DNA from 3 places in the Staphylococcus felis genome. Region 1 is predicted to be linked to each of the others. Evidence: riboswitches for the same ligand, from Rfam matches in the RefSeq annotation. Region 1 holds a riboswitch; each other region holds the start of a gene.
What was found. A riboswitch is a leader RNA that binds a small molecule or an ion and turns the genes downstream of it on or off. The one in region 1 is predicted to bind S-adenosylmethionine.

Region 1 (3,283 bases):
TGTTTACCGCATAGAACGTGTCAAACAGGCCATCCCTAATAATGCACCTATTCTTTATAAGAGAGGAGCTTTCAAATATCGCTTAAATGAAACAGATGACGTCTTCTCATTGTTCGATCATCAGCGTGCAACCATTTCAATGGGCTATATCGGACTATATGAGGCTGCGACGGTCTTTTACGGACCGAACTGGGAGACGCATCCAGATGCCAAGTGTTTTACGATACGTATATTGAAGGCCATGCAGACTTATCAAAAAGAATGGACGAAACAATATGACGTATGGTTCAGCATCTATAGTACGCCGAGCGAATCACTAACAGATCGATTTTGTCGATTGGATTATGAAAAGTTCGGATCAGTACCAGATATCACAGACAAAGGTTATTATCAAAATTCATTTCACTATGATGTCCGAAAAGATGTGACGCCATTTGAAAAGCTAGACTTTGAAAAAGAATACCCTCACTATGCGAGTGGAGGCTATATTCATTACTGTGAATATCCGAAACTCGGTCACAATATTCAAGCCTTGGAAGCGGTATGGGATTATGCGTATGATTGTGTAAGTTACCTCGGTACGAATATTCCAATTGATCGATGTTATGAATGTGACTACGAAGGTGATTTTGAGACGACATCTAAAGGCTATCAATGTCCAAACTGTGGCAATCATAATCCCGAAACCGTCGATGTCGTTAAACGGACGTGTGGTTATTTAGGCAACCCTGTTCAACGTCCAACAATTGAAGGGCGTCATAAAGAGATATGTGCCCGCGTGAAACATATGAAAGCACCACGATCATGAAGTTTCAACACATTCAGAATGGTGCGGGATATATTGCCAAAATTGAATATCATAGTTTTGTCGATGGTGAAGGTGTGCGCTGTAGCGTTTATGTCTCTGGATGTCCGTTTCAATGTCAAGGATGTTACAACGTTGCAGCACAAAACTTTCGCTACGGCGAACCGATGACAGACGACCTGATTCATGAAATTATTGAAGCCTGTGAACCCAGTTATATCGCTGGGTTGAGTATATTAGGGGGAGAGCCTTTTTGTAATTTAAATATCGTCACACCACTTATTCGAGCATTCCGAGAGCGGTTCGGACAAACCAAAACGATATGGATGTGGACGGGATTTCAACTTGAATTTTTGTGGAATGAGGCACATGCGCGTCGTACTTTGCTAAAATCTATTGATGTCTTAGTTGATGGCATGTTTATTAAGCACTTGTACAAACCGAACTTGCCATACAAAGGTTCACTGAATCAACGAGTAATTCACATACCTACGTATATCGAGACATTATCCATTCCCAAATCGATTCATATCGAATGACTTAACATAAAGAAAATTCAGATAAATCATTGACTTTTCATAAGGGCTCATTTAAAATAGCTTTATTCTCATTTGCAAAATAATTCAATACGACTTATCAAGATTGGTGGAGGGACAGGCCCTACGAAGCCAGGCAACCTATTCAGTTAGGTGCTAATTCCTGCAGGGCATTCACCTGAGAGATAAGATTTACTCTAAAGTCTATCATATTCAGGATAGGCTTTATTTTTTTGAATGGAGGGGGAAGATTATGACAAACTATCGATTTGAAACGTTACAATTACACTCAGGGCAAGAAGTGGACTCAGCGACAAATTCACGAGCGTTACCTATTTATCAAACGACGTCTTTTACGTTTGATGACACGACGCATGCTGCACAGCTATTCGGATTAAAAGAAGAAGGTAATATTTATACACGCTTGATGAATCCAACAACAGCTGTACTCGAAACACGTCTAGCTGAATTAGAAGGTGGCGTTGCTGGTGTGGCAGTAGCATCAGGGATGGCTGCGATTACCTATGCGATTCAATCGGTTGCACAAAGCGGTCAGCATATTATCGCAAGTGAAACACTTTATGGTGGTACGCATACACTCTTTACCCATACATTGCCTAAATTTGGCATCGAAGTGACCTTAGTCGATACCAAAGATCCAAATCGAGTCAAACAAGCCATAAAAGACGAAACGAGAGGGATATTTGTCGAAACAATTGGTAATCCTGAGGGGAATATTGAAGATATCGAATCCCTTGCGAGTCTCGCACATGAAGCTGGCATTCCATTAATCGTAGACAATACGTTTGCGACACCGTATTTATGTCGACCTATAGCGCATGGTGCTAATATTGTCGTACATTCAGCGACTAAGTTTATTGGCGGTCATGGCACGACGATGGGTGGCGTTATTATAGATGGTGGTAACTTTGACTGGCGAAATGGTAAGTTTCCGAGCTTAACAGAGCCAGACCCGTCTTATCACGGCATTGTATTTGTCGATGCCTTTCAAGAAGCAGCACTCGCATTCAAGATTCGTACGACGTTGTTACGTGATACAGGTGCAGCCTTGTCACCATTCAATGCATTTATGCTCACACAAGGTCTTGAAACCTTATCACTCAGAGTCGAACGCCATGTTGAGAACGCTGAAAAAGTAGCGCGCTATTTAAAGCAACATCCTCTAGTGGCATGGGTCAAATATGCAGGACTTGAAACGAGTGAATATTATTCGTTGAAACAACGCTACCTTCCAAAAGGTGCAGGTTCAGTCTTTACCTTTGGCATTAAGGGAGGGTATGAGGCAGGTCGTCAATTTATTGAAGGGATGGAACTTTTTTCATTACTCGCTAATGTAGGAGATGCAAAGTCACTTGTTATCCATCCAGCCTCTACAACACATCAACAACTGACAGCAGATGAGCAACGAGCAGCGGGCATCGAACCCGAAACGATTCGTCTATCAATTGGTATTGAGCATATAGATGACATTTTAAGTGATTTAGATAAAGGATTTAAAGCAATCAAAAAGGACTGAAACAATCATGAATGAAATAAAAGAGAATAAAGCGCGCACACTTGAAAATTTGTTAGCTAAAAGACAAGAATGGGAGGATTATATTCCTATCAATCAAGCAGCTTATTTTTTAAAAGAAGAAAAAATTCATTATATCAATCAAGAAATTCAATCGTTAACCCAAACTGATACGAAGTCGTAATAGAATATCATTAAAACTAACGATTTTGATTGAGTAAGACAGATAAGTAGGCTTGGAAATGTAGTAGTATGATTATCTTTACAAAGGATGAGCATGTATGAAAAAAATAATGATTGTAAATACAAGTCATCATCAATTTGATGGATTTGATAAAGAAACGGGCTTATGGCTAAGTGAGCTTGTACACTTTTATGATGTCTTTCATAATGATCCTGACTATCAAG
Region 2 (3,283 bases), 240 kb from region 1:
ACAAGTGTTAAAATACTTGCTACGAATGTTGCCATATATAAAATACGCTCTTTAGAGGCACGTTTTTGCAAGAGATAACCGATTACTGCACTGACACTCAAAAGAATAATCATGTATGTCATGATGAAAATACTGCCTGTTAGTGTAGCAATAATAATAGTAATCAGAGCTGCTAATCCAAATGATTGAACAGCACGATACCATAAGACAACGCCCGGTATTGTTGCAAAAAACGCAATAATAATTCCTAATAATGGCACAAAATACATTGCTAAAGCAACAACTGCTAATGCTAAAGTGCCTAGTAAAGTTGCTTTAGGCTTGATTTGTGAAAACAATGACGCCACATCCAAACTAATTTATGATATAATTTATATTTTACAAGATTTGTAATATGAATACAATTGCCTCTTAGCTATTACAAAACTCTCAAAATCATCGCTACAAAACTCATGGCACTGCATAATCATCAAAATTCAAGAACACTCACAGACAATAACTATGAAACTGATAAATACACCCTTTTATTTTGTTAACGATATTTTTGCATATATAAGATTATAACAAAATTGTAACAATCAAGTCTAAGTTTAACGACGGAATCGTGAAACTTTTAAGAAATGATATAAGTAAGGGGCCCAGTCATTAAAGTTTAATAAAAATCCATCATGTCCGACATTATCCGTCACAAAGAAATGTCTATGGTATTGAAACGACTCACCTAAAGCAACTATTTGATCATCCGGATAGAGTAAATCATCTTTAAATCCAATGGTTAATACTTTAGTATCTAATGATTGGAATATTGCCTCAACATCATCTCGACCACGATATATATCGTGACTATCAAGCACTCCTAATAATGTCAAATAACACTCTAGATCAAAATCACGTTTGAATTTGTCACCTTGATACTTTTGATAAGATACTACTTCATCTGGTGTGAATCGTGCATCATAACTTTTAGATGAACGATATGTTAAAAATCCAAGTTGCCGCGCAATGCTCAATCCTTCCTCACCGCCGAGATAAATTGCTTGTCGTGCGATTTCATTAAAGGCGCGGCTATAGGATGACGTCTTAGCGGTTGATGCGAGTATGGCTGCTTTTTTAACTTCAAACTTTTGATTGTAAAGCAACTCTAAAGCCTGCATCCCACCTAACGATGCCCCTATCAAAACATCAATCTTTTCAAATCCTAATGCTTCTATGCCCATCTCAATTGCTTTGACAATATCTCTCATCGTAATTCTTTTTGGAAAATGCTCATCTGTAACACATGAACTCGATCCAAATGGGCTGCCAATAACGTTAAATGTCAAAAACTGATAATCATGAAGCGGCATATATCCTCCATCTATAATTTCACGCCACCATCCAGGATGCTCTTTTGTTCCATATGTAAGATGGTTACCTGTTAGTGCGTGACACACTAATACTAATGGTTGTCCCTGATAACCGACGTATTCGTATCGTAATAACAAATCATCAATTCGCTCACCAGATTCTGTTTCAAATGGTCCTAAATGCAAAGTGTCTACAATATAATTAGTCATTGTCACGTCCCCTCCCCCAAAAAATAAAAAAGTTGCATTCCGAATTTGATATACGGTAACACAACTTAAAAGAATCTATTATGACTTATCACTCGAATATTCGTTGGTTGTAGCACCGTACTTAATAAATTAAGTGGTTGCTGAAGTGTCATCAGGCCAAATCCCTCAACTTCTCTTAATAAGTATATATAATTGTTTTATTTATAAATTAATCATACCTCACAAGATAGCAACTTGTAAATGAATATCAGAATTAACTGAACTTTCCATCATACCTCCCTACCTTCCTATATTCAAGTTAGACTGCCCGCACAGAGAAGTCACTATAACCACCTACTAAAAATAGTGTCATCTCAATGGTTTTATAATTAAAGCTTTATTTAAATTTTATTTACATTAATCCCCATTTTCAGTCTAAAACAAGACACAATAGAGACTAACCTTCCCTAATTTTTGGAGAGATTCGTTGTTGGGTAAGGTAATTGGTCAACATGGAAGCCATGAGTAACCTTACTATAATATTATTTATTGGAAATGCTTAACTCCAAAAAGAGCGATACGTGTTAAATGTCTTAAAAACAGTGCTTATGAAACCTTATGTATCTTAAAACTCAGGCTAGGACATAAATATCTCAAAGTTTTCTTATAATGAGATGATTCATTCAATGATACGAAAAGGTCTTTTTTTAAAGTATTTCAATGTAAAATTACATGTATATCACGTCGTATTGTTGGCGAGACGCCTGAGGGAATAGGATGAGCGTCGAGACCGCGGCTCTACCCATCCCCTAGGAAATGCGAGCCAAACAATACGAATGATTGATAAAAGAAATGCGTAGAGATGGTTCGATCATGAATCATCTCTACGCTATTATTTTGGGATTGATGTCCCAGCCTCAGTCTGTATAAACGAATGTCTTTCTGATATTCATTTAATTGAACTATCGCGATTTAAACGCATTATTTGGGTTCGATTACAGTTTGACCACCCATAAATGGGACAAGTGCTTCAGGTATTGTAATAGAGCCGTCTTCATTTTGATAGTTTTCAACGATAGCAGCAAATGTACGACCTACTGCTAAACCAGATCCATTTAACGTGTGCACAAATTCAGGTTTAGCATCTTTATCACGTTTGAAACGGATGTTTGCACGACGCGCTTGGAAGTCAACACAGTTTGAACAAGAGCTGATTTCTTTATAGTCATTGTAACTTGGCAACCATACTTCTAAATCATAAGTTTTGCTAGCACCAAATCCAATATCACCAGTACATAAAATAACGCGACGATATGGTAAACCTAACTCTTCTAATATTGCTTCAGCATTTCCAGTCATTTCTTCTAATGCATTCCATGAATCTTCAGGTTTTTCGATACGCACCATTTCGACTTTATCAAATTGGTGTAAACGAATTAAGCCACGTGTATCTCGCCCTGCAGAACCTGCTTCACTTCTGAAACATGCAGATTGTCCTGTGAATTTTTCTGGTAAGACACCTGGTTGAATAATTTCATCACGGTAATAGTTTGTTAATGGGACTTCTGCTGTTGGGATCGTGTAAAGTCCTTCTTTTTCAACTTTGAATAAATCTTCTTCAAATTTTGGTAATTGACCTGTTCCATACATTGCATGACGATTGACAAGTTGTGGTACCATCATTTCAGTGTAGCCGTGCTGTGTTGTATGTTTAGTAATCATATAATTCATCAATGCACGCTCTAATT
Region 3 (3,283 bases), 480 kb from region 1:
AAAAAGTTTGCGTCTAATTCGCCTGCATCCAATAATTTATTCGGTGTTGTGTAATCATTAATCGTCTTAATTTCTAGATCGTAACCTTCATCTTTTAAGATTGGCTTTGCTTCTTCTAAAATCTCAGCATGAGGTGCTGGCGAAGCACCTACAACAACCTTTTTATCATCACTACCGCCTGCTGAATCTTTATTTCCGCATGCTGCAAGCACAACTCCTAAAACTAAAATTAAAGCTAGTGATAAAACTTTTTTCATCCCTTTATTCCTCCTAAAAAGTAAATTATCTTTTATCAATTTTATTTGTAACCCAATCCCCTAGGAACTGAATGATAAAAACAATAATAAGTATTAAAATGGTCGAAATTAAAATGACATCATTTTGATTTCGCGTAAAGCCAGTCAGATATGCTAAGTTACCTAATCCACCTGCACCAATAACGCCTGCTACTGCTGTTGATCCTACTAAGGCAATAGCAGTTACAGTAATCCCTGATATGAGAGCGGGTGAAGATTCTGGAATTAACACCTTTAATATAATTGTCCATGTATTTGCGCCCATTGAACGAGCCGCTTCAATAACACCTTTATCAATTTCTTTTAGTGCAATTTCCACTAAGCGTCCATAAAAAGGGGAAGCTCCAACAATTAGGGCTGGTAAAGCACCTGTTGGACCACTAATTGTGCCTAAAATTAAGCTCGTAAATGGAATAAGTAATAATATTAAAATGATAAACGGTATCGCTCTGAATAAATTAACAAAAAATGAAACAATACTATAAAATATGCGTCCAAGCTTAGAATGACTTTTTGATGTTAAAAATAAAATAACGCCTAAGACTAATCCCAAGATAAACGAAAATACAGTCGATATGACAGTCATATAAAGTGTTTCATATGTTGCTAACCACACATCAGGCCAGCGCACATTCGGCATTGTTATCATTTCCTGTAAAATCTCGCTGAAACTCTTACCCACGACTGACCACCTCTACTTGTATATTTTTAGATTCCAGATCTGATTGTAGTGTGTTAAACGTGCTGTCTGTAATGTCAGATAAATGCACGAGTAAAAATCCGACTGACCCGGTTTTGGTGTTTTTAATATTTCCTTCTAAAATATTAATCGCCATTTGATGTTTTTGAGCGATATAAGAAATAACTGGTGCTGTCGTATTCTCTCCTGAAAATATAAACTTAACTAGCAAATCATTTTCATTCAATTCGATAGACTTCACTACATCATCTTGATCTTGTGGTGGCTCTAAGTCCTCTTGAACAAAACGTCTTGTCACGCGATGTTTTGGATTTTTAAAGACTTCTGATACGCTTCCTTGCTCAATCACTCGACCATTTTCCATTACTGCGACCTCATCACATACACGTCTAATCACATGCATCTCATGCGTAATCATGATGATTGTTAGATTTTTTTCTTTTTTTAGTTCTAATAGCAAATCTAATATTTCATCAGTAGTTTGTGGGTCTAATGCACTTGTTGCCTCGTCACATAGCAATACTTCCGGATCGTTTGCTAACGCTCGAGCAATACCAACTCGCTGTTTTTGCCCTCCAGAAAGTTCAGAAGGATACGCATGTTCACGTCCCTTTAAACCCACTCTCTCAATCAGTTTTATCGCTTCTTGTTTCGCTTCTTTTTTAGGCCTTCCAGCGATTTCGAGCGGAAATATAATATTTTCTAATACAGTACGTGACCAAAGTAAATTAAAATGTTGGAAAATCATACTTACTTTTTGGCGTTTTTTCCTAAGTTCAGCCTTAGTGAGCTGACCAATATGTTCTCCCCCTATCATCACATCACCAGATGTAGGTACTTCTAAATAATTAAATAAGCGAACTAATGTACTTTTACCGGCTCCCGAAAATCCGATAATTCCAAAAATTGTTCCTGTACCTATATTTAAATCAACATGATCAACTGCTGTTACAGTTTTTGATTTCGATTCATACTTTTTAACAATATTTTTTAACTCAATCATATTGCTAGTTCCTCCTCGTGTTACGACTCCATCTCAGACCATAATAAAAAATGCTTTCTCTTTTGAGTTAAAAGAGAAAGCATTGTATACACGTCGCTTCTCTCATCTTCAAAAGTAATTAATACTTTATGTGAATTGGCACCATTTCTAATATTTAGACGGTTGCCGGGCTTCATAGGGCACATCCCTCCACCACTCCGGATAAGAGTTTTCTGAATATTTAATTGTTATTAATCTTATCATTATACTTACGATTCGTCAATCGCTTTTTTGAAAATTTCTAACAAATATGTCACAGACTTAAACGCATAAATACGTTGTACTTCTTGATCTTGCTTCATAATGATTAAGACCGGGACTGATTGTATTTCATTTTCCCGACTCCACTCTGGATGAAAGTTTAAATCAATTTTCACGAGTGGGAGCTGTGTCATATCATTCACAATATCTAACATTCGCTCTGACATCTTACATGTCCCACACATCGGCGTATAGCCAAAAATCAGATGTGTGGGTTCATTATAATTCTCATATATATTGTTCAATTGCTCTGAAACATTCATGATATGTGTACTTTCCTTTAACATAAAAATCTTTTTTTACTTCAAAGCCGTGACGGCCTAAAACATTTGAGAGATAATCACGTGGACAGCGTGCGACTTCGGTATAAGTAGAATCAATATAAATATCAATACGTTCACTTAAATATTTCGAAAACCACTTTCGAATATTCCGTCCTTCAGCATCAGCATCCACTAAAATATAAACTTGCTTATCGTAGAGTGATTCTATCATGTTATCTATTTTTTCAACACTCATCGTGCCATGTGTACAAATAATATCTACTGATTCTGTTAATACTTCTTTGACTCTTTTTTTGTCAGATTTACCTTCTACAACAATGATTTTGTTTACGATCGCCATAGTCTTCACCTTCTAAATAAAATGGGCGTAAGACGACTTTTAATCATAGATGCGCTATGGAGCTAAATCTCAGAAAAACTTACTCAATTTGTGTTATATGGTGTTATAGCTCCTCTCGTACTTTAACCTAATCTGTCCATACGAAGTCGCTTACCTATCATTGATATAAAGTTCAAAAAACTCCAAGATAAACATGTTACCAAGGAGTTCAAAATAAGTATTATTCACCAATCATTTCTTCATAAGCAGCTGCATCCATTAATGCATCAAGTTCACTTTCGTCACTCAACTCAACTTTAACCATCCATGCTTTTTCGTATGGTGATTCATTGACTGCTTCTGGTTCATCTTCAAGATCTT

Region 2: it holds a riboswitch for S-adenosylmethionine, as region 1 does, so the genes downstream of both, metX (homoserine O-acetyltransferase MetX) here and C7J90_RS04055 (O-acetylhomoserine aminocarboxypropyltransferase/cysteine synthase family protein) in region 1, are expected to answer to the same signal.
Region 3: it holds a riboswitch for S-adenosylmethionine, as region 1 does, so the genes downstream of both, C7J90_RS06270 (methionine ABC transporter ATP-binding protein) here and C7J90_RS04055 (O-acetylhomoserine aminocarboxypropyltransferase/cysteine synthase family protein) in region 1, are expected to answer to the same signal.

What each region holds. Positions count from the first base shown of each region.
Region 1 is NZ_CP027770.1:854,614-857,896, forward strand. Features, by position in the region: gene nrdD (anaerobic ribonucleoside-triphosphate reductase) at 1-808, shown strand, start outside; gene nrdG (anaerobic ribonucleoside-triphosphate reductase activating protein) at 805-1,344, shown strand; SAM riboswitch class I at 1,436-1,533, shown strand; gene C7J90_RS04055 (O-acetylhomoserine aminocarboxypropyltransferase/cysteine synthase family protein) at 1,595-2,878, shown strand; gene C7J90_RS11850 (hypothetical protein) at 2,886-3,059, shown strand; gene C7J90_RS04060 (type 1 glutamine amidotransferase domain-containing protein) at 3,157-3,283, shown strand, end outside.
Region 2 is NZ_CP027770.1:618,292-621,574, reverse strand. Features, by position in the region: gene C7J90_RS03045 (DUF2232 domain-containing protein) at 1-347, opposite strand, end outside; gene metX (homoserine O-acetyltransferase MetX) at 591-1,556, opposite strand; SAM riboswitch class I at 1,639-1,741, opposite strand; gene serS (serine--tRNA ligase) at 2,517-3,283, opposite strand, start outside.
Region 3 is NZ_CP027770.1:1,338,247-1,341,529, reverse strand. Features, by position in the region: gene C7J90_RS06280 (MetQ/NlpA family ABC transporter substrate-binding protein) at 1-257, opposite strand, end outside; gene C7J90_RS06275 (methionine ABC transporter permease) at 283-978, opposite strand; gene C7J90_RS06270 (methionine ABC transporter ATP-binding protein) at 971-1,999, opposite strand; SAM riboswitch class I at 2,099-2,207, opposite strand; gene C7J90_RS06265 (thioredoxin family protein) at 2,248-2,562, opposite strand; gene C7J90_RS06260 (toprim domain-containing protein) at 2,528-2,923, opposite strand; gene gcvH (glycine cleavage system protein GcvH) at 3,144-3,283, opposite strand, start outside.